4 regions of the Halofilum ochraceum genome follow, and region 3 is predicted to be linked to each of the others. Evidence: predicted binding sites of a transcription regulator. Region 3 holds the regulator's gene; each other region holds the start of a gene.
The links. The regulator sigma-54, encoded in region 3, starts transcription at its own class of promoters, with help from an activator protein. The targets are predictions, from matches to a motif close to TGGCANGNTNCNTGCTT.
Positions count from the first base shown of each region.

Region 1: a site for sigma-54 is predicted at 1,865-1,881, ahead of A0W70_RS01460 (pilin). Genes of this name have one in related genera too.
Region 2: a site for sigma-54 is predicted at 3,173-3,189, ahead of glnA (glutamate--ammonia ligase). Genes of this name have one in related genera too.
Region 4: a site for sigma-54 is predicted at 3,189-3,205, ahead of A0W70_RS05360 (P-II family nitrogen regulator). Genes of this name have one in related genera too.

Region 1 is NZ_LVEG02000001.1:302,997-310,187, reverse strand. Features, by position in the region: gene A0W70_RS01470 (sensor histidine kinase) at 1-388, shown strand, start outside; gene A0W70_RS01465 (sigma-54-dependent transcriptional regulator) at 381-1,760, shown strand; gene A0W70_RS01460 (pilin) at 1,982-2,434, shown strand; gene pilB (type IV-A pilus assembly ATPase PilB) at 2,604-4,325, shown strand; gene A0W70_RS01450 (type II secretion system F family protein) at 4,330-5,553, shown strand; gene A0W70_RS01445 (prepilin peptidase) at 5,562-6,437, shown strand; gene coaE (dephospho-CoA kinase) at 6,437-7,057, shown strand; gene zapD (cell division protein ZapD) at 7,151-7,191, shown strand, end outside.
Region 2 is NZ_LVEG02000017.1:114,435-121,625, forward strand. Features, by position in the region: gene glnL (nitrogen regulation protein NR(II)) at 1-606, opposite strand, end outside; gene A0W70_RS13845 (DUF4124 domain-containing protein) at 652-1,200, opposite strand; gene glnA (glutamate--ammonia ligase) at 1,682-3,091, opposite strand; gene A0W70_RS13855 (cation diffusion facilitator family transporter) at 3,234-4,475, opposite strand; gene A0W70_RS13860 (hypothetical protein) at 4,811-5,374, opposite strand; gene A0W70_RS13865 (glutamate--cysteine ligase) at 5,780-7,144, shown strand.
Region 3 is NZ_LVEG02000018.1:78,123-85,313, forward strand. Features, by position in the region: gene A0W70_RS14410 (calcium/sodium antiporter) at 1-375, shown strand, start outside; gene A0W70_RS14415 (KpsF/GutQ family sugar-phosphate isomerase) at 694-1,701, shown strand; gene A0W70_RS14420 (KdsC family phosphatase) at 1,742-2,305, shown strand; gene lptC (LPS export ABC transporter periplasmic protein LptC) at 2,407-2,982, shown strand; gene lptA (lipopolysaccharide transport periplasmic protein LptA) at 2,960-3,511, shown strand; gene lptB (LPS export ABC transporter ATP-binding protein) at 3,508-4,233, shown strand; gene A0W70_RS14440 (RNA polymerase factor sigma-54) at 4,353-5,804, shown strand; gene hpf (ribosome hibernation-promoting factor, HPF/YfiA family) at 5,931-6,242, shown strand; gene A0W70_RS14450 (PTS sugar transporter subunit IIA) at 6,256-6,741, shown strand; gene hprK (HPr(Ser) kinase/phosphatase) at 6,753-7,191, shown strand, end outside.
Region 4 is NZ_LVEG02000004.1:273,123-280,313, forward strand. Features, by position in the region: gene A0W70_RS05345 (mechanosensitive ion channel family protein) at 1-185, shown strand, start outside; gene A0W70_RS05350 (SDR family oxidoreductase) at 530-1,432, opposite strand; gene A0W70_RS05355 (ammonium transporter) at 1,507-2,781, opposite strand; gene A0W70_RS05360 (P-II family nitrogen regulator) at 2,794-3,132, opposite strand; gene fghA (S-formylglutathione hydrolase) at 3,696-4,547, opposite strand; gene A0W70_RS05370 (S-(hydroxymethyl)glutathione dehydrogenase/class III alcohol dehydrogenase) at 4,558-5,667, opposite strand; gene rnd (ribonuclease D) at 6,075-7,191, opposite strand, start outside.

The sequences.
Region 1 (7,191 bases), on a different contig from region 3:
CACGGCGCCCGGGACGGCCCTTCGGGTACACTTCGATCCGGGGCAGCTCGATCAGATCGTCCGCAATCTGTGCGATAACAGCCTGCGTCACGGGCGACGGAGCGATGGGGAATCGGTTATCGTCACGCTTTGCGCGGGCACCGATCGTGAGGGGCACACCTGGCTGGACGTCCGTGACGACGGCAATCCGATCGATCGGCGCCAGGTCGATGAGATCTTCGAGCCGTTTTTCACGACCAGTCACTCGGGCACCGGCCTCGGCCTGTTCCTCGCCCGCGAACTCTGTGAGGCGAACAACGCCCGTCTGCATTTCGTGGCATCGGATACCGGCAACTGCTTCCGCGTGACCCTGCAGGCCATCGACGACCGACCGAGGCACCATGGCTGAACAGACCGTCCTGATCGTCGACGACGAACCCGACATCCGCGAACTGTTGGAGATCACGCTCGGCCGCATGGGGCTGGAGACGGTCGCTGTCGGTACACTGGAGTCCGCCCGCTCCGCGCTGGCAGAACGCGGCTACCATCTGTGTCTGACCGATATGCGACTCCCGGACGGCGACGGCCTCGATCTCGTCGACCACATCAATCGCGATTATCCCGGCACCCCGGTCGCCGTCATTACCGCTCACGGAAACATGGACGCCGCGGTGAAGGCGCTCAAATCCGGCGCCTTCGATTTCGTGGCGAAACCGGTCGAACTCGAAGACCTTCGCAGCCTGGTAACCCAGGCCCTCCGCCTGGAACCGGCCGGCGAGCACCGGGCCAGCGACACCGGTACCCGCCTGATCGGACAGTCGCCAGCGATCGAGACGCTCCGCACGCGGATCGCTAAGGTCGCCCGCAGCCAGGCCCCGGTGGTCATAAGTGGCGAATCCGGCTCCGGCAAGGAACTGGTCGCCCGACTGATCCATGAACAGGGCCCGCGAGCCGAGCGCCCCTTTGTGCCGGTCAACTGCGGCGCGATCCCGCGGGAACTCATGGAGAGCGAATTCTTCGGCCACCGCCGCGGCGCCTTCACCGGCGCCAACAGCGACCGCGACGGCCTGTTCGCGGCCGCCCATGGCGGCACCCTGTTCCTCGACGAGGTCGTGGAACTGCCGCCCGATATGCAGGTGAAGCTCCTGCGGGCCATCCAGGAGAAACGCATCCGCCCCGTCGGGGCGACAAGCGAACAGCCCATCGATGCCCGCATCGTCTGTGCCACCCACGCCGATCTCGAACAGGCGGTCCGGGACGGGCGCTTCCGGGAGGACCTCTTCTACCGTATCCACGTGATCGCGCTGCGGGTCCCGCCCCTGCGCGAGCGCGGCGGCGACATCGCCACGATCGCCGACCACATCGTCGGCCGCCTGGCCGAGGAGTATCAGGCCGGAGCGGTTACCCTGACCCAGGACGCGTTCGAAGCCCTCGCCGCCTACCCGTTCCCCGGCAACGTCCGCGAACTCGAGAACATCCTGGAACGCGCCCTGACACTGGTCGACGGCAATCGAATCAGCGCGGAAGACCTCCAGCTTGCCCCCGGTGGCGGTGGTGGTGGCGCGACCAATGGCATGCCCGCGGGCGATATCAGCGAACCTTCCTCACACGCCACGCCAACAGCGGCCACCTCGATCGATGACCAGATCGAGGACAACCAGCGCCGCCTGCTGACGGAAAGCCTGGAGCGCAACCGCTGGAACCGCACCGCCTCGGCGCAGGAACTGGGCCTGACCTACCGGCAGCTGCGTTACCGTCTGAAGAAGCTGGGAATCGACTGACTGACACGACAATCGGCGACGGATCGCGTCACATTTTGACACCGATTCCTCCCGCTACCCCCGAAACGCCCGCAGTGTGCCTCCCCTCGGGGCTGAATACGTTCTGGCACGGTCCCTGCTTGCTAAACAGGCAACGCCGAACAGTCGGCTTGTCCGTGGAGGGGAGCGGCGACCGGCGTCCGTGGATTGACCACACCATTACACGTGGAAGGAGTTCCGCAATGAAAACCATGCAGAAAGGCTTCACGCTCATCGAGCTGATGATCGTTGTAGCGATCATCGGCATCCTGGCGGCAATCGCGATCCCGCAGTATCAGGACTATGTCGCCCGTTCCCAGGTAACTTCGGCTCTCCAGGAAATCAGCCCGCTGAAGACGGCGGCTGAAGAGAAACTGCTTTCGGGGCGGAGTATCTCCGATCCGACGGATCTCGGCGCCGCTGGTACAGCAGGAGGCACAATCACAACCGAGTATGCGACACTCACGCTGAACAATGCCGGCGATGAGGATATGGAAATCGTTGCAACGCTTGACCAGAATGTGCAGCCAGCAGTGAACGGTGCCGTTATCACACTCGCACGGAGCGCGAACGGATCTTGGTCGTGCACGGTGACCGCCGCTGGCTCGAGTGGCTGGGACGACAGCTACGCACCGTCCGGATGTCCGGTCAGCTAAGTCTAAAAGCTGAACTCAAGATGGACGTCCCCGAAAGCCCCGGTCACGTCGACCGGGGCTTTTTTTGTTATTGCCAACTCACGGGTTACAGCCCGACCACCTGTGGACACGCGGCCACGGATATGGGTTAATCTTTGGCGTCCACCGTGCCCCAGAGTCTCGATCCCTGATGGCAACACCCAATCCAAAGCTGGCGCTCGGCGGCATTGTCCGCCGCCTCGTACACGATGGCATTCTGTCCGATGAGGATGCCCGTGCAGCCACTGAAGGCGCACAAAAAGAAAAACAGGCTGTCGTCCGCTACCTCGTTGGCAACAAGCAGGCGACCGGGCGGCAGGTGGCCACGGCCGCGATGCAGGAATTCGGTCTGCCACTCGTCGACCTAGACACGCTGGACCCGGAAGTCCAGCCGGTGAGTCTGGTTGAGCATAAACTGATCGAAAAACACCGGGCGGTCCCCCTCCACAAGCGTGGCAACCGGCTCTATCTGGGCATCGCCGACCCCACCAACATGGTCGCCCTGGACGAGTTCAAATTCGCGACCGGGCTCACGACCGAGCCGGTGCTCGTCGAGGACGACAAGCTCACCCGCCGGATCGACCAGATCCTGAGCGCGCAGGAGATGGGGTCCGGAGTCGAAGACCTCGACGAGGATCTCGAAAATCTGGACGTCGGCGGCGATGATGAGGATGCAGACGCCGGCGACGTCAGCCGCGCCGATGCCGACGACACCCCGGTCGTCCGTTATGTCAACAAGGTCCTACTGGATGCGATCAATCGGGGCGCTTCGGATATCCATATCGAACCCTACGAGAAGTACATGCGGGTCCGGTATCGGATCGACGGCGTCCTTCTGGAGATCGCGAAGCCCCCACTGGCGATGTCCCACCGATTGATTGCCCGGATCAAGGTGATGTCCCGGATGGATATCTCCGAGCGCCGGCTGCCCCAGGACGGCCGGATCAAGATGAAGATCTCGCGCCAGCGGGCCATCGACTTCCGCGTCAATACCTGCCCTACCCTTTTCGGTGAAAAGGTCGTTTTGCGGATCCTCGATCCGAGCAGTGCCCAGATGGGCATCGAGAAGCTCGGCTACGAAGAGGATCAGAAGCAACTCTACATGGATGCCCTGAGCAAACCATACGGAATGATCCTCGTGACCGGCCCCACTGGGTCGGGCAAGACCGTGTCACTGTATACGGGCCTGAATATTCTCAACACGGCCGATCGGAACATCTCGACAGCGGAAGATCCGGCCGAGATCAACCTCGCCGGAATCAACCAGGTCAACGTCAACAACAAGGTCGGACTGACCTTTGCCGAGGCGCTGCGCTCATTCCTGCGGCAGGATCCGGACGTGATCATGGTCGGCGAGGTTCGTGACCTCGAGACGGCGGAGATCGCGATCAAGGCCGCCCAGACCGGCCACATGGTGTTGTCGACACTGCACACCAATGATGCGCCACAGACCCTGTCCCGAATGATCAATATGGGCGTGCCGCCCTTCAATGTTGCCACTGCGGTATCCCTGATCATCGCCCAGCGTCTTGGGCGGCGGCTGTGCGAGCAATGCAAGGCGCTGGACGATATCCCGCGCGAGGCGCTGATTGAGGAAGGGTTCACGGAAGACGAGGTCGATGATCTGAAACTATACAAGGCCGTCGGCTGCAGCCAATGCAACGACACGGGCTATAAAGGGCGCGTGGGCATCTACCAGGTCATGCCGGTAACGGACGCGATTGGACGTATCATGATGGAAGGCGGAAACTCGCTGGATATCGCCGATCAGGCGGAGAAAGAGGGCGTCGCCGATCTGCGCACTTCCGCGCTGAAGAAAGTCCGTGCCGGCGTGATGAGTCTCGAGGAAGCCAACCGCATCACCGTGGACTGAGATCATGGCGGAAGCAGCGACCAGCAAGAAGACGATATTCGACTGGGAGGGCAAGGATGCCAAGGGGAATCGCGTCAAGGGCCAGATGGAGGGCCCAAACGCGGACTGGGTGAAGGCACAGATCCGGCGCAAGGGTACGACGCCGGTCAAGGTCCGGAAGCAGTCTAAGTCCCTGTTCTCGGGCGGCGGGAAAAAGATCAGGACCGAGGATATCGCGATCTTCGCCCGGCAGCTTGCGACCATGCTGAGTGCCGGCGTACCCCTCGTACAGGCTTTCGACATCGTGGGCAACGGTCATGAAAATCCTTCGATGCGTGACCTGATCCTCCGGATCAAGACCGATATCGAGGGTGGCAGCAACCTCAGTCAGGCCCTCGCCCAGCATCCAAATCACTTTGACGACCTTTTCGTAAACCTGGTTGCTGCCGGCGAACAATCAGGGACTCTTGAAACGCTTCTGGATAAAATCGCGACGTATAAAGAGAAATCGGAAGCGCTGAAAGCAAAAATCAAGAAAGCGATGTATTATCCCGCAGCCGTTCTTATTGTTGCATTTGTCGTGACGGCAATCTTGTTGATGTATGTCGTTCCGATGTTCGAGTCCCTGTTTTCGGGTATCGGTGGTGGCCTCCCGGCATTCACACAGTTCGTTGTCGATTTATCCGAAGCATTCCAGCAATACTGGTACATCATTTTCGGGTCAATCGCAGCCGTCATAATCGGATTCCTGCAGGCACACAAAAAATCACGGAAATTCCGTGATCGTATCGATGCATTGGTACTGAAGCTGCCTATTCTTGGTGACATTGCCAAAAAGGCGGCGATTGCGAGATTCGCGAGGACCCTGTCAACCATGTCGACCGCCGGCGTTCCTCTCGTGGAAGCAATGGAATCCGTCGCCGAGACCGTTGGCAATGCCGTATTCCGTCGTGGCGTCTATCAAATGCGGGATGAGGCGTCATCGGGCCAACAGCTCCAGGCGGCCATGGCCCAGACGAACCTGTTTCCGAACATGGTTGTGCAGATGACCGCAATCGGTGAGGAATCGGGATCGCTGGACGGTATGCTTGCGAAGGTCGCCGACTTCTATGAACAAGAAGTCGATAACGCCGTCGACAGCCTGACCAGCCTGATGGAACCGATTATCATGTCATTCCTGGGCATCGTGATCGGTGGCCTCGTAATCGCCATGTATCTCCCCATCTTCCAGATGGGCCAGGCGTTCTGACGCCGGAGATGCTGAATATCATCGGACCAGACTGGCTCATCGTGGTCGCCCTCGTCCTGTTCGGGCTGGTGGTCGGGAGCTTTTTGAACGTCGTGATCCGGCGCCTGCCCGTTATGCTCGAACGGCAGTGGCGCAGTGAGTGTCAGGCGCTGCTGGCGGAGGACGGTGGCGCTGGCGAGGCGATCGCCGCCGAAGAACGATTCGATCTCGTCACTCCCCGCTCGCGGTGCCCGGAATGCGCAACGCCGGTCCGAGCCGTGGACAACATCCCCGTGCTGAGCTGGCTGCTGCTTCGCGGTCGTTGCCGGGGATGTGGTAAACGCATCGGCGTCGAATATCCGATCGTCGAAATCGCGAGCGCCGTCCTCGCGGTGGTGGCAATCTGGCATTTCGGTACGGGCTGGATGGGGCTCTTTGCGATCGTCTTCAGCTGGGGGCTGCTGACCGCGGCGGTCATCGACCTGCACACGACCCTCCTCCCGGACGACCTGACGTTGCCACTCCTCTGGCTCGGTCTGGTCGGAGCGGCCCTTGGCGTGACCGGGGTGACCCCCGTGGATGCCATCATCGGCGCGGCGGTCGGTTATCTGATCCTCTGGGGTCTGTTCCATGCGTTTCGGCTCCTGACCGGCAAGGAAGGGATGGGCTACGGCGATTTCAAGCTGCTGGCCGCGCTCGGCGCGTGGACCGGGTGGCAGGGGCTGCCGGTGACGATCCTGCTCTCGTCGGTGGTCGGTGCAGCGGTCGGAATCGGTCTGATTGTCGCCCTCGGGCGCGACCGGAATATCCCCATACCGTTCGGACCGTACCTCGCCGCCGGCGGCTGGGTCGCCCTGTTCTGGGGCGATGAACTGACGCGTGCCTATCTCACATCGGTGGCCTGATGCTCCGGATCGGCCTGACCGGCGGAGCCGCATCGGGCAAGAGCCTGGTCGCCCGATATTTCGAGGCGTTGGGCGCGCGGGTCATCGATGCCGACGCCGTTTCGCGGGAGGTGGTTCGCCCCGGTACGGACGGTCTGGCCGAGGTCATAGAGGCATTCGGTGAAGGGATACTGGCGGCGGACGGCTCGCTCGACCGTCGGGCCCTGCGTGGACGGATTTTCGAGGATGATGCCGCCCGCCATCGGCTCGAATCGATTCTGCATCCACGGATCCGCGCATGGATGGCGAACGCCTCCGCATCCCTGGAGCAGCAGGGGCATCCGTACCTGCTCTGCGTCATTCCGCTGCTGATCGAAACGGACCAGGCGTCCGACTATGACCGGGTGGTGGTGGTGGATGCCCCCGCCGAGGTCCAGCGCGCCCGTCTTTGCCGGCGCGACGGGATGGACGCCGCCGCCGCGGATGCCATGCTCGCGGCACAGGCGGGCCGATGGCGACGCCTCGCGGCGGCGCACGACGTGGTGGCCAATGGCGACTCGGTCGCCCCGGAAACCGGGGTCGCCTGCCAAATGCTCGCCCTGGACCGGAAATTCCGCCTGCTATCCGGCATCCGGATTTGAATCACCCCCGCGCTTGCCGGAGAATCTGCGGCTCACGGTGGATCGACGAGCGCGGTCGCGACAGGCACCGGACAGACGAGGAGCATGAAACGCGTGGGTGACATACAGACATTCGAACAACCGCTGAACGAGCG
Region 2 (7,191 bases), on a different contig from region 3:
GGGCTGCACCGGCCCCACCATCCGGTCCACCAGACCCCGCAGCCGGTCGGCCTCGCGCACGATCACATCCGTGTACTCGCGCTGGGCGTCGTCTTCGAGCTCCCGCGCCAGCAGCTGCGCGGCGCCGCGGAGGCCGGCAAGCGGATTGCGGATCTCATGCGCCACCCCACGCAGCAGGCGCCGGTTCGCGAGTTCCTGCGTGCGCAGCCCTTCCTCGCGAGCGATGCGCAGGTGGCGGTCAACCGGGGTGAGTTCAATCACCACGGCCGACGCCAGCTCACCCCACGCCAGGGGCGTGACACTGGCATCGACCTGCCGCGTGCTGGTGGCGTCGTGGGTCGTGAGCGTGACCTCGCGCGCGGTGAAGGTCGCGTCGGCATCGAGGTTGGCGGCGACGTGGTCCAGCCAGGTCGGCTCGAAACCGGCGACCACGGCCAGCGGTTGCCCCAACGCCCGCCGTCGGCTAAGGCGGATCAGGTCCTCGGCGGCCGTGTTGAGGTAGCGCACGTGCAGCTCGGCGCCCTCGACCACGAGGATCGCACCGGACAGCGCTTCCAGCAGCTCGGCCGCCGCCGTGCCGGCATTGTTGTCGGTATCGGGGATCATTGCACCATTGTAGTGCAGGCGAGACCGCCACGGTGGCCGTCGGGATCAGTTCCCGCCGCTGCCACCCAGCGCCTTGCGAAGCAGGTAGAACTTGACCGAATCGGACTCGTACCGCGTCTGGCCGGAACTGTCGATGATCCGTGCGCGCACGGTGTGCGGGCCACGATTGACCGGCGATACCGTCACCCGGGCGCTCGCCGCGCGGCCACGGACCTCGCCGTCGAGGATGATCTCGACCTGGTGTCCGCGCGGGAGCGTTGCGCCTTCCGGCTCCAGCGCGACCTCGAAGGGGACGTTGCCGCCGTTGTGGCGGATGCCCTTTTCGTTTTCCGGGTAGGCGATGGCAATCCCGGAGATGCCGTTCGACGGTGTATCCGGTTCGCCGGAAGAGGAGTTCACGGCGCCGTCGGGATCTCCCTCGACGGGCTCCACCGTGGTCAGCGGATCGAGTTCGACCGGTTCGGCGTCCTCGTCCGGCGGATCGTCGGTGAACACGACGTTGCCGTCCTCGTCGGTCGTGCGGTAAATCTCCGACGCCACGACCGGCCCCGCGGCCAGCGCCGCCGGCAACACCATCATGAGCAGACGTTTCATAATCAAAGTCTATCGCTCCCCGGCCCACCGGGCCACATCCGGTTGGCCCCCGGACCGCGCAACCCGATCGAGTGTTCTGTGATCGTGGTGGCGGATCGGGGGCGTTGCAATGGCCGCCTCCCGGTTCATGGGCAGGCGTGGTTGCCCGAAATCGGGGGGAAAATCGATTTCTCGCCAAGACGCCAAGCGCGCCAAGGAAACCAAAAATAGTGAAAATAGTTGATCGATTTGCGCCCCATCATCCCGATTTCAATTTGTCCGTTATCGGGCGCAAACCTGAGTGGCGAGCCCGCCCCGCACACCCGGCACGTGTGCGGTGCGCTCGCCATAGTCGGTCCTTTATCAATTGTGTTTCCTTGGTGCGCTTGGCGTCTTGGCGAGAGAACGATTTTCCAGACTTCCTGCACCCACCCAGCCATCATGAAAAAGCCCGGCATGCCAAGGACATGCCGGGCTTTTGTGGCTACGCGGGACGAATCCCTCAGCAGCTGTAGTACATATCGAACTCGACCGGATGCGTGGTCATGCGCAGGCGCGTGACGTCTTCCATCTTGAGTTCGATATAGCCGTCGATCGCATCGTCGGTGAACACGCCGCCGCGGGTCAGGAACTCGCGGTCGTTGTCGAGCGCATCCAGCGCCTCTTCCAGCGAGGCGGCGACGTGCGGGATCGCCTTTTCCTCTTCCGGCGGCAGGTCGTAGAGGTCCTTGTCCATCGCGTCGCCGGGATGGATGCGGTTCTCGATGCCGTCGAGGCCGGCCATCATCAGGGCCGAGAAGCACAGGTACGGGTTGGCCGTCGGGTCCGGGAAGCGGACCTCCACGCGCATCGACTTCTTCGAGGCCTCGTAGGGCACGCGGATCGCCGCCGAGCGGTTGCGGGCCGAGTAGGCCAGCAGGACCGGCGCCTCGAAGCCCGGGACCAGCCGCTTGTAGCTGTTGGTCGAGGCGTTGGTAAAGGCGTTCAGGGCCTTGGCGTGCTTGATGATGCCGCCGATGTAGTACAGCGCCGTTTCCGACAGGCCGCCGTAGCCGTCGCCCGAGAACACGTTATCGCCGTCCTTCGACAGCGACATGTGCACGTGCATGCCCGAGCCGTTGTCGCCGACCAGCGGCTTCGGCATGAAGGTGGCCGTCTTGCCGAAGGCGTGGGCGACGTTCAGCACGGTGTACTTCAGCACCTGCAGCTCGTCGGCCTTCTTGACCAGCGTGTTGAACTTCGTGCCGATCTCGCACTGGCCGGCCGTGGCGACCTCATGGTGGTGCACCTCGGGAATGAGGCCCATCTCTTCCATGGTCAGGCACATTTGTGCGCGCAGGTCGTGCAGCGAGTCGACCGGCGGCACCGGGAAGTAACCGCCCTTCACGGACGGGCGATGGCCGATGTTGCCGTCTTCGTAGATGCGCTCGGCGTTCCAGGAGGCCTCGTCGGAGGAAATCTTGTAGAACGCGCCGCCGATGTCGGCGCCCCAGCGCACGTCATCCAGCACGAAGAACTCGGGCTCCGGGCCGAAGGCGGCGGAATCGGCGATGCCGGTGGACTGCAGATAGGCCTCGGCGCGCTGGGCGATGGAACGCGGGTCGCGCTCGTAACCCTGCAGCGTCGTCGGCTCGACGATGTTGCAGCGCAGGATCAGGGTCGGCTCGTCCGTGAACGGGTCCATCACGGCCGTCGACGTGTCCGGGCGCAGGATCATGTCGGATTCGTTGATGCCCTTCCAGCCGTTGATCGACGAGCCGTCAAACATCTTGCCGGCCTCGATGCCCTCCTCGTCGAGGGCGGAGGCGGGCAGCGTCACGTGCTGTTCCTTGCCGCGGGAGTCGGTGAAGCGGAGGTCGACGAAGCGTACGCCCTCCTGCTTGATGGTGTTCATTACGTCGCTTGCGGACATCGTGTGCTCCTGTCGATCAGGTTGAATAAAGGGCCGGTCCGGGTTCTGGCCGCGATCCGGAATCAGGATCCGTTCGCGGTTGAGCAGAAACCGTGCCACTCCCTGCTTGGTCAGTTATGCCGTTTATTTTCAGATAGTTACGTTATTCCCTGCCGTCTTTGCCCTGCACCTCCCCTGTGCAGTGTGCATCGTGGCTGCACTCAATTGGTGCAACGCGTTCCAGTACGCTGATGTTGCCGACCTCGGGATCCGCTGCGGCGGCCCGTCGCAGGGTCTCGGCGGCCGCGGCCGCGTCGATGCCCGGTCCGGCCGGGCGCAGCGCGATCTCGAGATGGATGCGCCCCGCCAGATAGTGCAGTGTCAGGCCCTCGATCCGCTCCGCCGCCTCCAGTCCGTCCATGCGCGCGCGCAGCCGTTCACAGAGTTCCGTGCGCAGCGCCAGCGCGTTCGATGGCCCGCCTTCGGTGTCGTCCTCCGGGTCGACGTGCACCATCACGTCCGCCAGCTGGCTGAGCCGGTCGAGCAGACGCAGACGGACCGCCTCCGCGATCCGGTGTCCCTCGGACACGCTCATGCGCGAGCCCACGCGGATATGCAGGTCGACCAGCGCCCGGTGGCCCATCCAGCGCGAGCGGAAGGTATGGGCGTGCTTGACGCCATCGACCGCCAGCGCCGCATCGCGCAGTTCGGCGACCGTCTCGGGATCGAAACCGGTATCGACGAGCTCGCGCAGGCTGTCCCGGATCACGTCCCAGCCGACCTTCGCGATCATCACCGCGACGATCAGGGCGGCCACCGCGTCCAGCGTGACCACGCCGGCGAGCGCGCCGGCGATGCCGAAGCCGACCACGACCGAGGACAGCGCGTCGGAGCGATGATGCCACGCGTTGGCCTCGAGCAGGCGGGAACCGATCGATCGGCCGGCGTGGCGCGTGTAATGGAACAGCGCCTCTTTGCCCGCGACCGACGCCAGCGCGATCAACAGCGTGATCATCGAAGGCGGCCCCGGACGAGCGGCGGCGGTCAGCGACTCCACCGCGTTGTAGCCGATCAGGAGCGCCGTCAGGAGCAGCAACAGGCCGACCAGCACGGTCGCGGCCGTCTCGATTCGGCCATGACCGTAGGGATGGTCGTGGTCCGCGCCCTGCGCGGCATGCCGCGCGGCGAGCAGCACGACGGCGTCGGTGACCAGGTCCGAGAGCGAGTGGATGCCGTCCGCGACGAGCGCCTGCGACTGACCGGCCACCCCGGTCACGGTTTTGACCGCGGCCAGCACGAGATTGACCGCGATGCCCACCCAGGTCACCCGCCGGGTGACCTGGTAGCGTGCCTTGCGGCTCGGACGGTGGGGCGTGTCGGTAGACAGGGTTGTGGCTGTGTTCAAGTCCGGACCGGGTGCGCTGGCTGGTGGTGGATGGCCGTACGGGAACGGCCATTGCGCGACCGGGCAGTGTACGCGGTCCGCCCGTATTTCTCACCAGTGCATCAAGAACCTGAGCCAGGCAAGGGAGGGCGGTCGTTTTATCGTACGGTTCGACCCGCGTAGCCCGGATGAAGGCGAAGCCGCAGGGATGCGCCGGGAGCGCATCACCGCGTAAGCCGTCGCCAGACGGTCAGGACCACGGACGGGCCTGACCATCCGGGGCGTCTATCCCCCGGATTCCGCTGGCGCTGCATCCGGGCTACGCAGAGCCGTCACCGACGAGCGGCCCGTTATTTTTACCGCCTACGGTTCGGATCCAGCAGGGTCACATTCTCGGGGGCCGCGCGATCCCACGCCCGATGGCTGCCGGTCTGCCGCGCCAGCGCGGCGGCATCCCCGGGCTGCAGCGCGGCCTCCGGATCGTGGTCCCGCATCGCCTGCAGCAGCTCCATGAGGGAGATGAATCCCCGGGCAAGCTCGTCATACGGCCCGCTGTCGTCGGCCACGCCGCTGCGGGCCAGCGTGTGGTAGGCGCCGCGGCCCAGTCCGACGTAATAGGAGAACGGCAGCGCACGGCGGCGAACGCGCTGCGGAAACAGGCCACAGATCAGCAGGCACTCGTCGCCGGTCGCGCGCAGGCGTTCACCGCCGCTGCGTTCCCCCGATGCCTGCATCCCTTCCAGCCAGCGGATCGCAAGCGCCTCGCGTCCGAGCGTTGTGCACTTCGAGAAGCGCATCAGCATGAAGACGACGTAGGCCTCGACGGGTTCGTCGAGGCGGGTATTGCAGGCCTCGCCCGCCGTGCGGACAAGACGCTGCCACTGGGCGACACTGGTCGGTTCAACGGCGAGATCCGGCATGGCTTTCCCCCTGTGCGGAAGGCGCTCGCGCGGTACGCGGGCCTCGCTGCAGCCCGCGCGGGAGCCGGTCAACCTGCACTGGAACCCGCGACCCCCGCAGCGGTCGAACCGCCGGTGGATCGCCGGCCGATCGGGTTGCCGGCCTGCGGCACTTCCTGGAATCGGCACCTTTATTGAAGCATGAAGCGGGCCCGAATGCCGCCTGCCTGGCCGGAGAATGCGCCCGTTCGTCGGCTACGAACGGCGTCCCGCCGTATTCCCCAGGGCGGCGCTCAGCGGCACGGGATGCAGGCGCGCGCCGAATCGGCCACAATCCGCGCGACGTTCCCGCGCGAACTCGACCCGCGTGCCGCTGCTATCCAGGCGGCGCGCATTCCGCCCACAGATACAGCTGGACCGCGTCCCATGGCCGAAGCCTCGCCACTTGCCGATCAGGTCGTCACCGAACGGCGCCAACTCGTCGAGTATCTGGAAAGCGGCTGCAAACCGCCTGATCAGTGGCGCATCGGCACCGAGCACGAGAAATTCGTGTTCCGCCTCGCGGACCACCGCCCGGTCCCGTATGAAGGCCCCGACGGCATCGGCGCGTTCCTCTGCGGCCTCACGGAATACGGCTGGGAGCCCGTGCGGGAGCACGGCAATACGATCGCCCTGAAACGCGACGGGGCCGCGATTACGCTCGAGCCCGCCGGCCAGCTGGAACTCTCCGGAGCGCCACTGCACGACCTCCACCAGAGCTGCCGCGAGGTGAACGAGCATCTGCGCGAGGTGCGCGAAGTGGCCGGCGAACTCGGTGTCGGCCTGATCGGGCTCGGGTTCCAGCCGACCGCCACGCGCGAGGAAATGCCGTGGATGCCCAAGGCCCGCTACGACATCATGCATCGCTACATGCCGCAGGTGGGTACGCTTGGCCTGGACATGATGACGCGCTCCTGTGGCGTGCAGGTGAACCTCGACTTCTCCAGCGAAGCGGACATGATCCGCAAGTTCCGCGTCTCGCTCGCGCTGCAGCCGATCGCCACCGCCCTGTTCGCGAATTCCCCCTTCACGGACGGCAAGCCGAACGGCTTTCTGAGCTACCGGGCGCATGTCTGGACGGACACCGACAACGACCGGTCCGGGATCCCGGCGTTTGTCTTCGATGACGATATGGGCTTCGAGCGTTACACCGAGTACGCGCTCGATGTGCCCATGTATTTCATCGTCCGCGATGGCGAACTCATCGACTGCTCCGGCCAGTCCTTCCGCGATTTCCTCGATGGCCGGCTGCCGGCGATGCCGGGGGCCCAGCCGACGCTCGCGGACTGGGAGGACCATCTGACCACCCTGTTCCCGGAGGTCCGGATCAAGCGTTTCATGGAGCAGCGCGGCACGGACTCCGGCCCCTGGGGGCGGCTGTGCGCGCTGCCGGCGCTCTGGGTCGGGCTGCTCTACGATGAACGCGCGCTGGATGCTGCCGCCCAGTTGACGCGGGACTGGACCGCGGCCGAGATCGATCAGCTACGCCGCGATGTGGCGCGGGAGGGCCTCCGCGCCACCTTCCGCGGCCGCACGGTCCAGGCGATCGCGCAGGAGGTGCTGGCGTTCGCACGCGGCGGGCTCGAGCGCCGCGATTGCCGCGACGGCAACGGCCGCGACGAGAGCCATTTTCTCGAAGAGCCGGAGGCGATCGCCGCCAGCGGCGTGACCCCGGCCGAGCAGCTGTTGCGGGACTACGAGGGCCGCTGGGGCCGGAATATCGCACCGCTGTTCGACGAATACTGTTACTGACGGCCACCGGCATCCGTTGCGGGCGGCGACGGCGGTGGACGGGAGAT
Region 3 (7,191 bases):
ATCGCGGAAACGCTCGGTGTCAGCGATCTCGTCATCGGCCTGACCATCGTCGCGGTCGGCACCAGCCTGCCGGAACTCGCGGCAGCGGCGGCGGCCGTTCTGAAGAACGAGTACGATCTCGTCCTCGGCAACGTGATCGGCTCCAACCTGTTCAATACGCTCGCCGTACTCGGTCTGCCCGCGGTAATCGCGCCCGGCGCGATCCCGCCGGAGGTGCTCACGCGCGACCTGCCGGTGATGTGCGTGCTGACGCTGCTGCTGGTCCCGGCCCTGTTCCACCGACGTGGCCGCAGCGGACGCATCGGCCGCGTCGAAGGCGTGCTGCTGCTCGCCAGCTTCCTTGGCTACCAGAGCTGGCTGTTCATCACGCTCTGAGAAGGGCGAAAGGGCTGAGGGCTGAGAAGATTATCTGCGGTAGGCGCGTTTTCGCCGAAGGCGAACGCGCGCGGTGTTGGCGCGGCGGCGGATACCGTGTGCACCGTACCGTGCCGCCCCGGCGCGCTGCGCGCATTCGAACGGCGCTCAACCGCGCCATTCGAAGACGCGCCTACGGAGCGAGCCGTACCCTTGGCCCTTGGCCCTTGGCCCTTGGCCCTTGGCCCTTGGCCCTGCCGCCTGACTCCTGTCGCCTGACTCCTGCCGCCTGCATTACACTGGCGTCTGGACCGCCGTTCCCGCCGGAGTCGAAATCCCATGGCCACGCCCGCCCGCGCGCCCGAACTGTCCGAGGCCGAACGCACGCGGCTGCGTGAACTCGGCCTGGCGGTCATCCGCACCGAAGCCAACGCCGTGTCCGCTCTGGCCGACCGGATCGGCGACGACTTCACCCGTGCCTGTGAACTGATGCTGGCGTGCCAGGGGCGCATCGTGGTCTTCGGCATGGGCAAGTCGGGGCATATCGGGGGCAAGATCGCCGCCACGCTCGCGAGCACCGGTTCGCCGGCGTTCTTCGTGCACCCGGGCGAGGCCGGCCACGGCGATCTCGGCATGGTCATGCCCGACGATGTCGTGATCGCGCTGTCGAATTCCGGCGAGACCTCCGAGATCCGCACGCTGGTGCCCCTGCTCAAGCGCCAGGGCATCCCGCTGATCGCCCTGACCGGGCGGCCGCGGTCCTCGCTCGCCGAAGCGGCCACCGTCCATATCGATGTCGGCGTGGCCGAGGAGGCCTGCCCGCTGGGCCTGGCGCCGACCGCGAGCACGACCGCGGCGCTCGCCATGGGCGACGCGCTCGCCATCGCCCTGCTGGAGAACCGGGGCTTCACCGCCGAGGATTTCGCGCGTTCGCACCCCCAGGGCAGTCTGGGCCGACGCCTGCTGCTGCATGTCGGCGATATCATGGCCAGCGGCGAAGCGGTGCCGCGCATCCCGCTCGGCGCCCCCTTCCGTGAAGCCCTCGTGGAGATGAGCACGAAGGGGCTGGGGACGACGGCCATCGTCGATGGCGACGACCGCGTCGCCGGCATCTTCACCGACGGCGACCTGCGGCGTACGCTCGACCACCACAACGATCTGCAATCACTGGTGATCGACGAGGTCATGACGGCCTCCTGCGTCACGGTCGGGCCCGAGATGCTGGCGGCCGAGGCACTGGCACTGATGGAGGAGCGGCGCATCAACGCGCTGCTGGTCGTCGACGCCGAGGGGCGTCTGACGGGCGCCCTCAATATGCACACGCTGTTGCGCGCGGGGGTCGTATGATCGCCCGGCGCGGTAGCGGAACCACGGGAGCACGGAGCGCATGAGCGACGTATCGGGCCGGGTGCCGGCGGCAGTGATCGAACGGGCGCGGCGCGTGCGCCTCGCCGTATTCGACGTCGACGGCGTGCTGACCGACGGCCGCGTGGTCCTCGGCGACGACGGCTTCGAGTACAAGGCCTTCCATACCCACGACGGTCTGGGCATGCGCCTGCTCCAGGACAGCGGCGTCGATCTCGCGATCATCACCGGTCGGACCTCGACCGTGGTCAGTCGCCGGGCGGAAGAACTGCGCATCCGCCACCTCATGCAGGGGCGCTCCGACAAGGCCGAAGCACTCGCCGAGCTGCTGGACCGGCTCGGCATCGAGGCGGAGGCCGCCGCTTACGTTGGCGACGACGTGGTCGACCTGCCCGCCATGCAGTTGGCCGGCCTCGGCATCGCCGTGGCCAGTGCCACACCGATGACCCGCGCCTACGCGGACTACGTCACCGCCGCCCCCGGCGGCGCCGGTGCCGCCCGCGAAGTGGCCGAACTGATCATGGCCGCCCAGGGGACGCTGCAGGCGCGGCTGGCGCGGTACCTCGCGGCGGAAGCCGCCGAATGAGCGCCCCCGGCCCTGGCCATGACGGCAGCATGCGACGGACGGGTCCCCCCGATGTCGGGACCCGGACCTGCGCTCCGGCCGATTCCCCGACCGCTTAGCCCGTGCGCGCCCTCACCCGTATCATCGTCATCGTCCTCATACTCGCCGCCGGCAGCGGACTGTACTGGGTCGATACGCTGCGGCGAGCCGGGCCGGAGCCGGAAGCCGACGGCCCGGTGCCGCACGAGCCGGACGCCTACTTCGTCGATTTCACGCTGCGCCACTTCGAGAACGCCGGCGTACCGACATACCGGCTCGCCGGTGACCGGATGACGCGCTTCGCCGACGACAGCAGCGCGCTCATCGAGCGCCCGGACCTCGATTACCGCCCCGTGGATGCCGCCCCCTGGCGGGCGACCGCGGCCCGGGCGAGGACCGATCCGGCCAGTGACCGCGTCGAACTGATCAACGATATCGTTCTCCGGCAGCTGCCGGAGAACGGCGCCCCCATGACCATCCGGACCAGCCGCCTGACCGTACTGACGGCGGCCGGTCGCGCCGAGACGGATCGCCCCATTACCGCGGAGGGCCGCGCCTGGCGGATCGACGCGACCGGGATGACCGCCTGGTTCGACCGCGACGTGGTCGAACTCCATCATGAAGTCAATGGCCGCTATGAACCGCAGACAACCCGCTGAAATCCTTTCGTTGCTGGCCCTCGCGGGCATGCTCGCGAGCGCCCCGGTCATGGCCCGCGAGGGCGACCGCAGGCAACCGGCGACGATCGAGGCCGACCGGGCGGAGATCGACCGCGCCAGCGGCGAGTCGCTGTATTTCGGCAACGTCGTGTTCGAACAGGGCACGCTGCACCTCACGGGGGACCGCCTCTCCATCGCCACGAGCGAGGGCGTCGTCGACCGCGCCGAGGCGCAGGGCGAGCCCGCGCGCATCCGTCAGGAGACCGATGAAGGACAGATGGTCCGCGCCCGCGGGCGCACGATCGATTACGACGCCGGCGAGGGCCTGATCGTCCTGACCGGCAATGCCGAACTCCAGCGCGACGGCGAACGCTTTGCCGCCGGCAAGATCCGCTACTGGCCCGACAGTGGCCGCGTCGAAGGCGGCCGCGGTGAGGACGGGGAGCGCGTGCAGATCCGGATCGAGCCCGACACCGGCAACGGGGGTGACGAGGGCACCGGCGATGCCGACGGAGAGGACGCACCGTGAGTGACCTGCTGGTCCGCGACCTCGCGAAACGCTACCGCCAGCGGGAGATCCTGACCGGCATCTCGCTGGAGGTGAGCAGCGGCGAGGTGGTCGGCCTGCTCGGGCCCAACGGCGCCGGCAAGACCACCTGCTTCTACATGATCGTCGGTCTGATCCGCGCCGACGGCGGGCGCATCGAACTCGATGGGCGCGACCTCACGCCACTGCCGATGCACGCCCGCGCCCGACTCGGCGTCGGCTACCTGCCGCAGGAGGCATCGGTCTTCCGCAAAATGACCGTCGCCGACAACATCCGCGCCGTCCTCGAGACGCGCCGTGATCTGGATCGCGCAGGCCGCCGCAAATGGCTCGATGAACTGCTGGGCGAACTCCAGATCGGCCATATCCGGGACAGCATCGGCATCAGCCTCTCCGGTGGCGAGCGCCGGCGGGTGGAGATCGCCCGGGCGCTCGCCGTGGAGCCCCGCTTCATGCTGCTGGACGAGCCGTTTGCCGGCGTCGATCCGATCTCGGTCATCGAGATCCAGCGCATCGTCTCGCACCTCGCCGGGCGCGGCATCGGCGTGCTCATCACCGACCACAATGTCCGCGAAACGCTTGGCATCTGCGAACGCGCCTATATTCTCTCTGATGGCGGCGTGATCGCGAGCGGCAATGCCGATGCGATTCTGGCCGACGAACGCGTGCGCCGGGTCTACCTGGGCGAGAACTTCACGCTATAGCGCGTAACCCGTTGGGGGCCGGGCGCTTTTGCGGGAATCGGCGGCCCGGGATTCCTGCATGGCACGCGCTAAATGCAGTACCATGAACGCAACGCACGGGTGAGGCTACGCTTGGCACCATGAAGCAGACTCTGCAGATCCGGCTCGGTCAGCAGTTGACCATGACGCCCCAGCTGCAACAGGCGATCCGCCTGCTGCAGCTGTCGTCGCTTGAGCTGCAGACCGAGATCCAGGCGACGCTCGAGTCCAACCCGATGCTCGAGACCGACGAGGAAGGCGCGGCCGAAGAGCACGAAGCCGATGACGACTTTGGCACGCTGACCGCCCAGGAACCGGGCAACGGCAGTGCCGACGATACCCCGGTCGAGGGCAGTGGCAACGGCCTCGACGAGGACTTCTCCAGCGCGTGGAGCGCGGCCGGCCACGGTGTCGCGTCCGGGGAAGACGACCGCGATTTCTTCGAGACGCAGAGCGCCGGTGCCGATTCGCTGCGAGACCATCTGCTCGAGCAGCTCCATCTCAGCGCCCTCGCCGACCGCGATCAGGCGGTGGCGGCCGCGATCATCGAATCGGTCCGTGACGACGGCTACCTCGGCGACCCGCTGGAAGAGATCGTCGCCGGGCTCGCCCGCGAGGGCATCGAGATCGAGCCGGACGAGGCCGAGGTCGTGCTCCACCAGGTCCAGCACCTCGACCCGCCGGGGATCGCCGCACGCGACCCGCGCGAATGCATGCAGATCCAGCTCGCCCTGATCGACGCGGACTGGTCCGGGCTGGACACCGCCCGGCGGATCGTGAACGAGCATCTTGAACTCCTCGCCGCCCACGACTTCAACGGCCTGCGCCGCGCCCTCAAGGTCTCCGAGGACGAACTCGCCGCCGCCGTGGCCATCATCCAGTCGCTGGACCCGCACCCCGGCTCACAGATCTCGAGCGCGACACCCCAGTACATCGTCCCCGACGTGTTCGTGCGCAAGGAGCGCGGCGTCTGGCGCGTGCGGCTGAATCCGGACATCGCGCCGCGCCTGCGCATCAACCCCACCTACTCCGGGATGGTCAAGCGCGCGGACCGCAGCGCCGACAACACCTTCATGCGGGATCACCTGCAGGAGGCGCGCTGGTTCATCAAGAGCGTGCAGAGCCGCAACGAGACGCTGCTGCGCGTCGGCACCGCGATCGTCGAGCGCCAGCGGGCCTTCCTCGAGTACGGTGAGGAGGCCATGAAACCGCTCGTGCTGCGCGACATCGCCGAACAGCTCGACATGCACGAGTCGACGATCTCGCGCGTGACCACCGAGAAATACATGCACACGCCGCGCGGCATCCTCGAGTTCAAGTATTTCTTCTCGAGCCATGTCAGTACCGCCGAGGGCGGCGAGTGTTCCGCCACGGCGATCCGTGCAATGCTGAAGAAACTCGTCGACGAGGAGGATGGGCGCAAGCCGCTGTCGGATCACCGGCTGGCCAACATCCTCGTGGACCGTGGCATCAACGTTGCACGCCGTACGGTGGCGAAATATCGCGAATCGATGGCGATCCCGCCGTCGAATGAGCGCAAACGGCTGACGTAGGGGGTCGATCCGGCGCACCATTGGGCGAACGCGCGGTCGGTGGCGGCCCGCTACCACCGGCCAGGCCGGGCTCCGGCGGTGAACGGATGGGCGTACGCGCCAGCGCAACGCAGAGGAGTGAGGACTATGAATCTATCGGTTACCGGTCATCATATGGACGTTACGGATGCACTCAGGAGCTACGTCAGTGAAAAGATGGAGAAACTCGAACGACATTTCGATCGGGTCACCGATATCCACGTTATCCTCAGTGTAGAGAAGCTTCGGCAACAGGCGGAGGCCACCATCGACCTTGCCGGCGCGAAGGTGCATGCCGAGGCCGAGTCCAGTGACATGTACGCCGCCATCGACGGGCTGATCGACAAACTCGACCGGCAGGTGCTCAAGCACAAGGAGAAACTGCGCGACCATCACAAACGGGAGAAATTCGCGACTTGACGCGGAGGCATCCATGACCGGGCCCGCTGAACTGCTGTCCCCCGAGCGCGTCCGCTGCGGCGAACCGCTCGCGAGCAAGAAACGCGCGATCGAGCGCGCCGCCGAACTGTTGTCCCCGGCGGTGCCCGGCATGACGCGCGTCGAGATCTTCGACGCGCTGGTGACGCGGGAACGTCTCGGCAGTACCGGCCTGGGGCACGGGATGGCCCTGCCCCACGGCCGGGTCGCCGGGGTGGAAGCCCCCGTCGCCGCCTGCCTTACGCTGGCGAGCCCGATCGATTACGACGCGCCCGATCGCCAGCGAGTCGACGTCCTGTTCGTGCTGCTGGTCCCGCGCGACTGCAGCGACGAGCACCTGCGAATCCTCTCCGGCCTCGCCGAGATGTTCAACGACGAGGGGCTGCGCGACTCCCTGCGGTCACAGACCGACCCCGAGGCGCTGATCCAGTGCCTCTGCGACTGGTCGCCCACCGTCGGCGCCGCGCGCACGGCGGGTTGACTCCGGCCCGCATGGACCGGGGTCCGACACTGGCGAACTTCTGCGACCGGCTGACCGACGAGCTGGGCCTGCAGGCGGTGGTCCTCGATCGCGGCCAGGCCCCGGTCCTGCCCGCGGCCAACGCCGCCGCGGACCCACCCACGCTGGTCGGACACCTCAATCTGATCCAGGCGAACCGGATCCAGATCCTCGGCCAGACCGAGCTGGATTTCTGGAAGGCGCAGGACGAGGCCGGCCGCGCCGATCTACTCGATCGCCTGTTCGGGGATCGGCTCTGTGGCGTCATCGTGACTGACGGCCTCTCACCGCCTGAGCCGCTCGTCGACCGGGCCCGCGCAGCCGGCATTCCACTGCTGAGCGCGACCGCCGGCTCCGAGCTTGTCATCCGCACCCTGCGCCGCAGCTTCAGCCATGATCTCGTGGCAAGAACCGTGCAGCACGGTGTATTCA
Region 4 (7,191 bases), on a different contig from region 3:
AGGTCGAGCGCGTGTTCCGCGAAAACGGCATCGAGATCCCGTATCCGCGCCAGGACATCCGCCTGCATCGCGCAGGCGAGGACGAACCGCGTCTCGAACGCGACGCCGGCTCGACCCGCCTGGTCCGCAGCGGCAAGGGGGGTGGCACCGGCGAGATGGGCGACGGCGGCTCACCCGACGCGTGAATCGGTGTCCCGCCAAGTCCCGGACGCCAAGGCCGGGCGAACCGCCGAAGCGCGCGTGCGCTTCGCGCAAACGCGCCTCTCATAGGCCCCTTCAAGCGCAGGCGCGTGCGAGTGCGCGCATCGGTGGCAAATGAATTTGTGAGGGCGTGAAGGCAACCGGCAAATGACACCGATCGCGAGCAAGCTCGCTCCTACAGGTTTCGGCAGACCGCTGCGACTGTTTGGCCTGTAGGAGCGAGCTTGCTCGCGATCGTTCCCGCAGCAGGCTACGGCAACGAGCACGCCTGGGGACGCCGTACCGGTAAGCGCGTTGCCACCGAATGCTGGAGCGTGAACGACCGCCGTCAGACCACGGCGCGATCGGGATTCGTCTTAAGGGCGTCGGCAAGGCCGCTGTCCAGCGAGGGGTACTTCAGCGTTACGCCCAGTTCGCGCTGCATGCGGCCGATGTCGAGCCGACGCGACTCGCGCACGAACGACAGCATCGCCGGCGACAGGGCCTGCGGGGCCTGCTCCAGCGGCACGGTGGCCGGGCGGGGCCGGCCCGTGGCATCGGCGACGCGGTTGAAATAGTCCGTCATGGTGGTCGGGTGGCCGTCGGCCACGTTGTACACCGCACCCGCCCGGCCATGGCGCGCAGCGGCCCGCAGCGTGGTCACGAGATCGTCCACGTGGATGCGGTTGCTCCAGGGCGCCTCTTCGGCCCGTATCAGCGTGGTTTTCGACAGCCGATCGATCGGCAACCGGCCCGGGCCATAGATGCCGCCCACGCGCAGGATGACCACGTCGATACCGCGTTCCTCGCACCAGGCGCGGGCGAGCTCCTCGGCCGCGAGGCGCCGGCGGGCACGATCGGAGATCGGTGCGGGCGGGCGGCTTTCATCGACCCACTCACCGTGGCAGTCCCCGTAAACCCCGGACGTACTCAGATAGACCAGCCGGCGAGGTACCGCCTCTTCACACGCGCGGAGGAAGTGGCGCAGTCGCGGATCGTCGTCCTCAGCATCACCGGGTGGCGGGACCAGGTAAAACACCGTCCCGTCGGCCGCCGCCGCAGGCGGCTCGTCGATCGGCCGATCGAGGTCGCTGGCGACCGGGGCAATCCCCGTCCGTCCGAGTTCATCGGCCGAGCGCTGGGTGCGCACGAGCGCGACCGGGCGCTCGCCACGGGCGATCAAAAGGCGGGCGAGACGGCGGCCGACATAGCCGCATCCCGCGATCAATGGTGTGGAGGGAATCCCGGGCACGGAGCCTGCTCCTGTAAACCGTGCCCGGGATTCTGCCACTCAGCCGCGTCCCTGGGCGAGGGTGGATGTGGAAATCACCCGGCGGTGCCGCCGCGAGCCCCGACGAACTCGGGGTAGGCCTCGAGGCCGCACTCGGCGATATCCACGCCCTCATATTCCTCTTCCTCGGTGACCCGGAGGCCCATCCCGAGCTTCACGAGGGCGAATACCACGGCGCTCGCGGCTGCCGTCCAGCCGATGATTGCCGCGAGCCCGAGCAGCTGCGGCCCGATCGAGGCACCGGTATTCGAGGCCGGCACGATCAGCACGCCCCAGATGCCGGCGGTGCCGTGGACCGAGATCGCGCCGACCGGGTCGTCCACGCGCAGCCGGTCCAGCGCCAGCACCGAGAATACGACGATGATGCCGCCGACCGCGCCGATCAGCGTGGCCGCCAGCGGGCTCGGCGCCAGGGGCTCGGCCGTGATCGCCACCAGACCGGCGAGGGCGCCGTTCACTGCCATCGTGAGATCCGCCTTGCCCCATTTGATCCGAGCCGTGATCAGCGCGGCCAGCAGGCCACCGGCAGCGGCGGTGTTGGTATTAACGAAGATCTTTGCCACGGCATTGGCGTCGGCGACGCTGGACAGCACCAGCTGTGAGCCGCCGTTGAAGCCGAACCAGCCGAGCCACAGGGCGAACATGCCGAGCGCCGCCAGCGGCATGTTGGCGCCGGGGATCGCCCGCGGCCGCCCCTCGGCGTCGTATTTGCCCTTGCGCGGTCCGACCATGATCGCGCCGATGAGGGCGCCAACGCCGCCGCACAGATGCACGATGCCCGAGCCGGCGAAATCGGAATAACCCGCGGCCGACAGGAAACCACCGCCCCAGGACCAGTAGGCCTGCACCGGGTAGATGATGGCGGTCATGAACACCGCGAAGGTCAGGAACGACCACAGCTTCATGCGCTCGGCCACCGCGCCCGAGATGATCGACATGGTCGCCGCGACGAATACCACCTGGAAGAAGAAGTCCGAAGCGCCGGAGTAATAGGGTGCACCTTCGCCCCCGGCGAGCACGGCCTCCGTGGTGTTCTCGCCCGGCAGCAGGGCGCCCAGCGAAGGAATGACGCCGTTGATACCGTCGCCCCCGTACATGACCTGGTAGCCGAGCAGCAGGTACATCACGCAGGCGATCGAGTACAGCGCGACGTTCTTGGTCAGGATCTCCGCGGTGTTCTTGGAGCGCACGAGGCCGGATTCGAGCATGGCGAAACCGGCCGCCATCCACATCACCAGTGCGCCACAAACCAGGAAGTAGAACGTGTCGAGCGCGTAGCTCAGTTCAATTGTCATGTTGGCTGTATCCATGTCCGCTCCCCTTTAAAGCGCTTCCGCGCCGGCTTCACCGGTGCGGATACGTACGGTCTGTTCGAGTGGCTGAACGAAGATCTTGCCGTCGCCGATCTTCCCGGTCCGGGCGGCGTTGCAGATCGTCTCGATGGCGGCATCGACGCGGTCGTCCTCGAGTGCGACGTCGAGGCGGACCTTGGGCAGGAAGTCGACGACGTATTCGGCGCCGCGATACAGCTCGGTATGACCGCGCTGACGGCCAAACCCCTTCACCTCGCTCACGGTGATGCCCTGCACCCCGATCTCGCCGAGCGCTTCACGCACCTCGTCGAGTTTGTAGGGCTTGATGATTGCGGATACGAGTTTCATGGGACGGATCTCCTTGCGCGCTTTCCGCGGTTGAAACAGACAACCGCCGAACCCGGGAGCAGGAGCCGTGCCATTCAAGGAATGACTGTAATATCAGTGATTTACGAACAGACCATGTCCGCCACTGCACCGCACTGGCGCAGACCGGAATGTCTATGCACTACGAAGGAGCAGGGAAAGGAACCACGAATGAACACGAATGGACACGAATGCTGCCGCATGGCTTATCGAGCCTGGAGGAGCGTTGCTGAAAGCGTGGTGGCCCTGATGTTGGGGATGAGAACCACAGATGAACACAGATGGACACTGATGAAAGTCAAAGGGGGTCTATGGCACACCGAGAGCGCATGATGTCACTGCGCTGCTGTTTTTGACCTTATCTGTGTTCATCTGTGTCTATCTGTGGTTCAGAAAGAGACACCATTCGCCGCAGATGTCTCAGCGAAGCTCCTGCGAGCCTAATAGGCCCTGCGGCAGCATTCGTGTCCATTCGTGTTCATTCGTGGTTCTAAAAGGGGAGTGAAAGAACGGCACGGGCGTGTGACCGCCCGTGCCCGGAAGGATTACGTCGAGCGGAGTTTTTCCGCGTGGTAGTAGACGTGGTCGCCCATGAACGTGGCGATGAAGTAGTAGCTGTGGTCGTAGCCCTCGTGGCGGCGCAGCTGCAGTGAGTGGCCCTGGGCGTTGCAGACCTCTTCGAGGCGCTCTGGCTGAAGCTGTTCTTTGAGGAAGACGTCGTCCAGGCCCTGGTCGACCAGCAGCGGGATGGGGTTGTCGCCTTTGGCCACGAGTTCGCAGGCGTCGTAGGCCTTCCACGCCTCGCGGTCCTCGCCGAGATAGCCGGAGAAGGCTTTCTCGCCCCAGGGTACCTGCGTGGGGGCGACGATCGGCGAGAACGCCGATACGGAGGCGTAACGGCCCTTCTCGTTCAGTGCCGCCACCAGGGCGCCGTGACCGCCCATCGAATGCCCGCTGATCGAGCGCTTGCCGGCGATGACCGGGAAGTGCTCCTCGACGAAGGCCGGAAGCTCATGCACGACGTAGTCGTACATGTGGTAATGCTTCGACCAGGGTTCCTTCGTCGCGTTGACGTAGAAGCCGGCCCCCGTGCCGAAGTCGTAGCTGTCGTCTTCGCCGGGCAGGCCCAGACCCCTCGGGCTGGTGTCCGGCGCCACCAGCGCGATGCCGCACTCGGCGGCATAGCGCTGGGCACCGGCCTTCGTCATGAAGTTGTCTTCGGTGCAGGTGAGACCCGAGAGCCAGTAGAGCACCGGCACTTCATGGTGTTCCGCCTGCGGCGGCATATAGATCGCGAATCGCATCGGGCAGCCACAGGCCTCCGATGCGTGCTCGATCGTGTACTGCCAGCCGTCGAACGTCTTGACCCGGGCGACGGGTTCGATCGTTGCCGTCATGCAATCAACCTCAGTAATGAATGACCGAGCGGATGCTCTTGCCTTCGTGCATCAGCTCGAACGCGTGGTTGATGTCCTCGAGACCCATCGTGTGCGTGATGAAGTCGTCGATGTTGATCTGGCCATTCATATAGCCATCGACGTAGCCCGGCAGTTCGCGCCGGCCCTTCACGCCACCGAAGGCGCTCCCGCGCCAGACCCGGCCCGTGACCAGCTGGAACGGGCGTGTGTGGATCTCTTCGCCCGCACCGGCCACGCCGATGATCGTCGATTCACCCCAGCCGATATGGCAGCACTCGAGCGCCGACTTCATCAGTTCGACGTTGCCGACGCACTCGAAGGAGTAGTCGACGCCGCCGTCGGTCATCTCGATGATGACGTCCTGGATCGGGTCGTCATAATCCTTCGGGTTCACGAACTCGGTCGCACCGAGCTGCTCGGCGAACTTGAACTTGTCGGGGTTGATGTCGATCGCGATGATGCGGCTGGCGTTCGCGAGATACGCCCCCTGGATCACGGACAGGCCGATCGCGCCGAGGCCGAACACGGCGACGGTCGCGCCTTCCTCGACCTTGGCCGTATTGCGCACGGCACCGATGCCCGTGGTGATGCCGCAGCCCAGCAGGCAGACCTTGTCGAGCGGCGCCTCCGGATTGACCTTCGCCAGCGAGATCTCGTTGACGACGCCGTACTCGGAGAAGGTCGAGGTGCCCATGTAGTGATGGATCTTCGTGCCGTTCTTCGAGAAGCGGCTCGTGCCGTCCATCATCAGGCCCTTCGGCTGCGTGGCGCGCGGCGCCATGCACAGGTTGGTCTTGCCGGACTGGCACAGCTTGCACTCGCCGCAGTCGGCGATATACAGCGGAATGACATGGTCACCCGGCTTCAGCGTCTTCACGCCGGGCCCGACTTCCTCGACGATGGCGCCGCCCTCGTGCCCCAGAACCGATGGGAACACGCCGGACGGATCGATGCCCGAGAGGGTGTAGGCATCGGTGTGGCACACACCGGTCGCGACGTTACGGATCAGGACTTCGCCCTGCTTCGGTCCCTCAAGGTCGATCTCTTCGATTTCGAGTGGCTTGTTCGGTTCCCAGGCCACCGCGGCGCGTGTCTTCATCGGCGTTTCTCCGTTGTCTGGACCAAAGTGGAGTGGTCAGTCCAGCGAAGGTACTGCGCCTGTAACCCGCGATGCAACAACGGACACCGCTCAGCCCCGCCAATCCGGGTTCACGAAGTCATCGCAGGAGCGAGCCTGCTCGCGATCATGCCCGCAAGCCCCGTCTCCGCAACGAATGCCACAGTCGCGTTTTTGGACCGGGATACCGCACCGGTCGAGTGCGCGCGGTGCCCCCGAAGCGCTGGATTGCGCTGAACCGCGGATCGCGCGCGTTCGCCTGCGGCGAAACCGCGCCTACGACCTGCCGGGATGGCCGGGGCCGCGCACGCCGTAGGCGCGTCTTCGACCGGGCCACCGCACCGGTCGAATGCGCGCAGCCCGCCCGAAGCGCCCGAATCCAGCCTCGCTCAATCGTCGAAAACGTTCAGACGCCCCTGTTCCACCCGCAGCGTTGAACGACCACGCGCCAGCGCATCCAGCTGATCGGCCACCAGCCCGGCCCGCCACCCGGCAAGCACATCGTGCGCCGACTCGCCCGAGGCGATGCGTGCGAGATCCTTGCGTGATGCCAGGCTCGCCGGATTGAGATCGACTTCCTCCGCGCGCAGGCGGATCACGGCGGAGAGGGCATCGGCGAGCGCCTCGCCCGCTGCGTCGAGGGTTACCTGGCGACCGCGTTGGGCCGGCAGCGGCGGCTTCGTCTGCCGCGATTCCGCGACCAGTTCCAGCAGCCGTTCCCCGTGCCGGTCGATCAGGGGCCCGCGGACCGAACGCATCCGCCCGAGCTGGTCCCGGGACTTCGGCTGCGAACGCGCGATATCGACCAGCACGTCGTCGCGCGCGATCCGTCCGCGCGGCACGTCCTGCTCGCGCGCGGTGTTCTCGCGCCACTCGGCCAGCACCTGCAGCGTGGCCCGCCCGCGGTCGGGCAGGCGGTCGCCGCCCTTCACGCGTTGCCACGCATTCTCGGCCGGCGGATCGTAGCGCGCCGGATCCGTCAGCCGCGCGAACTCCGGCTCCAGCCATTCGAGTCGACCGCGTTCCGCGAGCTCGGCGTGGATCCGCTGGTACAGCGGTACGAGGTAACGCACGTCGTCCGCCGCGTAGGCGAGGGCATCCGCTGGAAGCGGCCGCCGCGACCAGTCGGTGCGGGCGTGGCCTTTCTCCAGATCGATGCCCAGCAGCCCGGATACCAGTCTGGCGAAGCCGGCCTGTTCCGGATGGCCCAGCAGCGGCGCGGCCACCTGGGTGTCGAAGATCGGCGCCGGCACCTTGCCGGTCAGGTGGTGGAAGATCTCCAGATCCTGGCCGGCCGCGTGGAACACCTTGGTGATCCCGGGATCCTGCATGAGGTCGAACAGGCCGCCGAGATCGTCCAGCGCGAGCGGATCGATGCAGGCCAGGAAATCGGGCGTCGCCACCTGCACAAGGCACAACCGCGGCCAGTAGGTCTCTTCACGGATGAATTCCGTATCGATGGCGAACCAGTCGGTCTGCGCCAGTCGGTTGAGGGCCTCTTCGAGG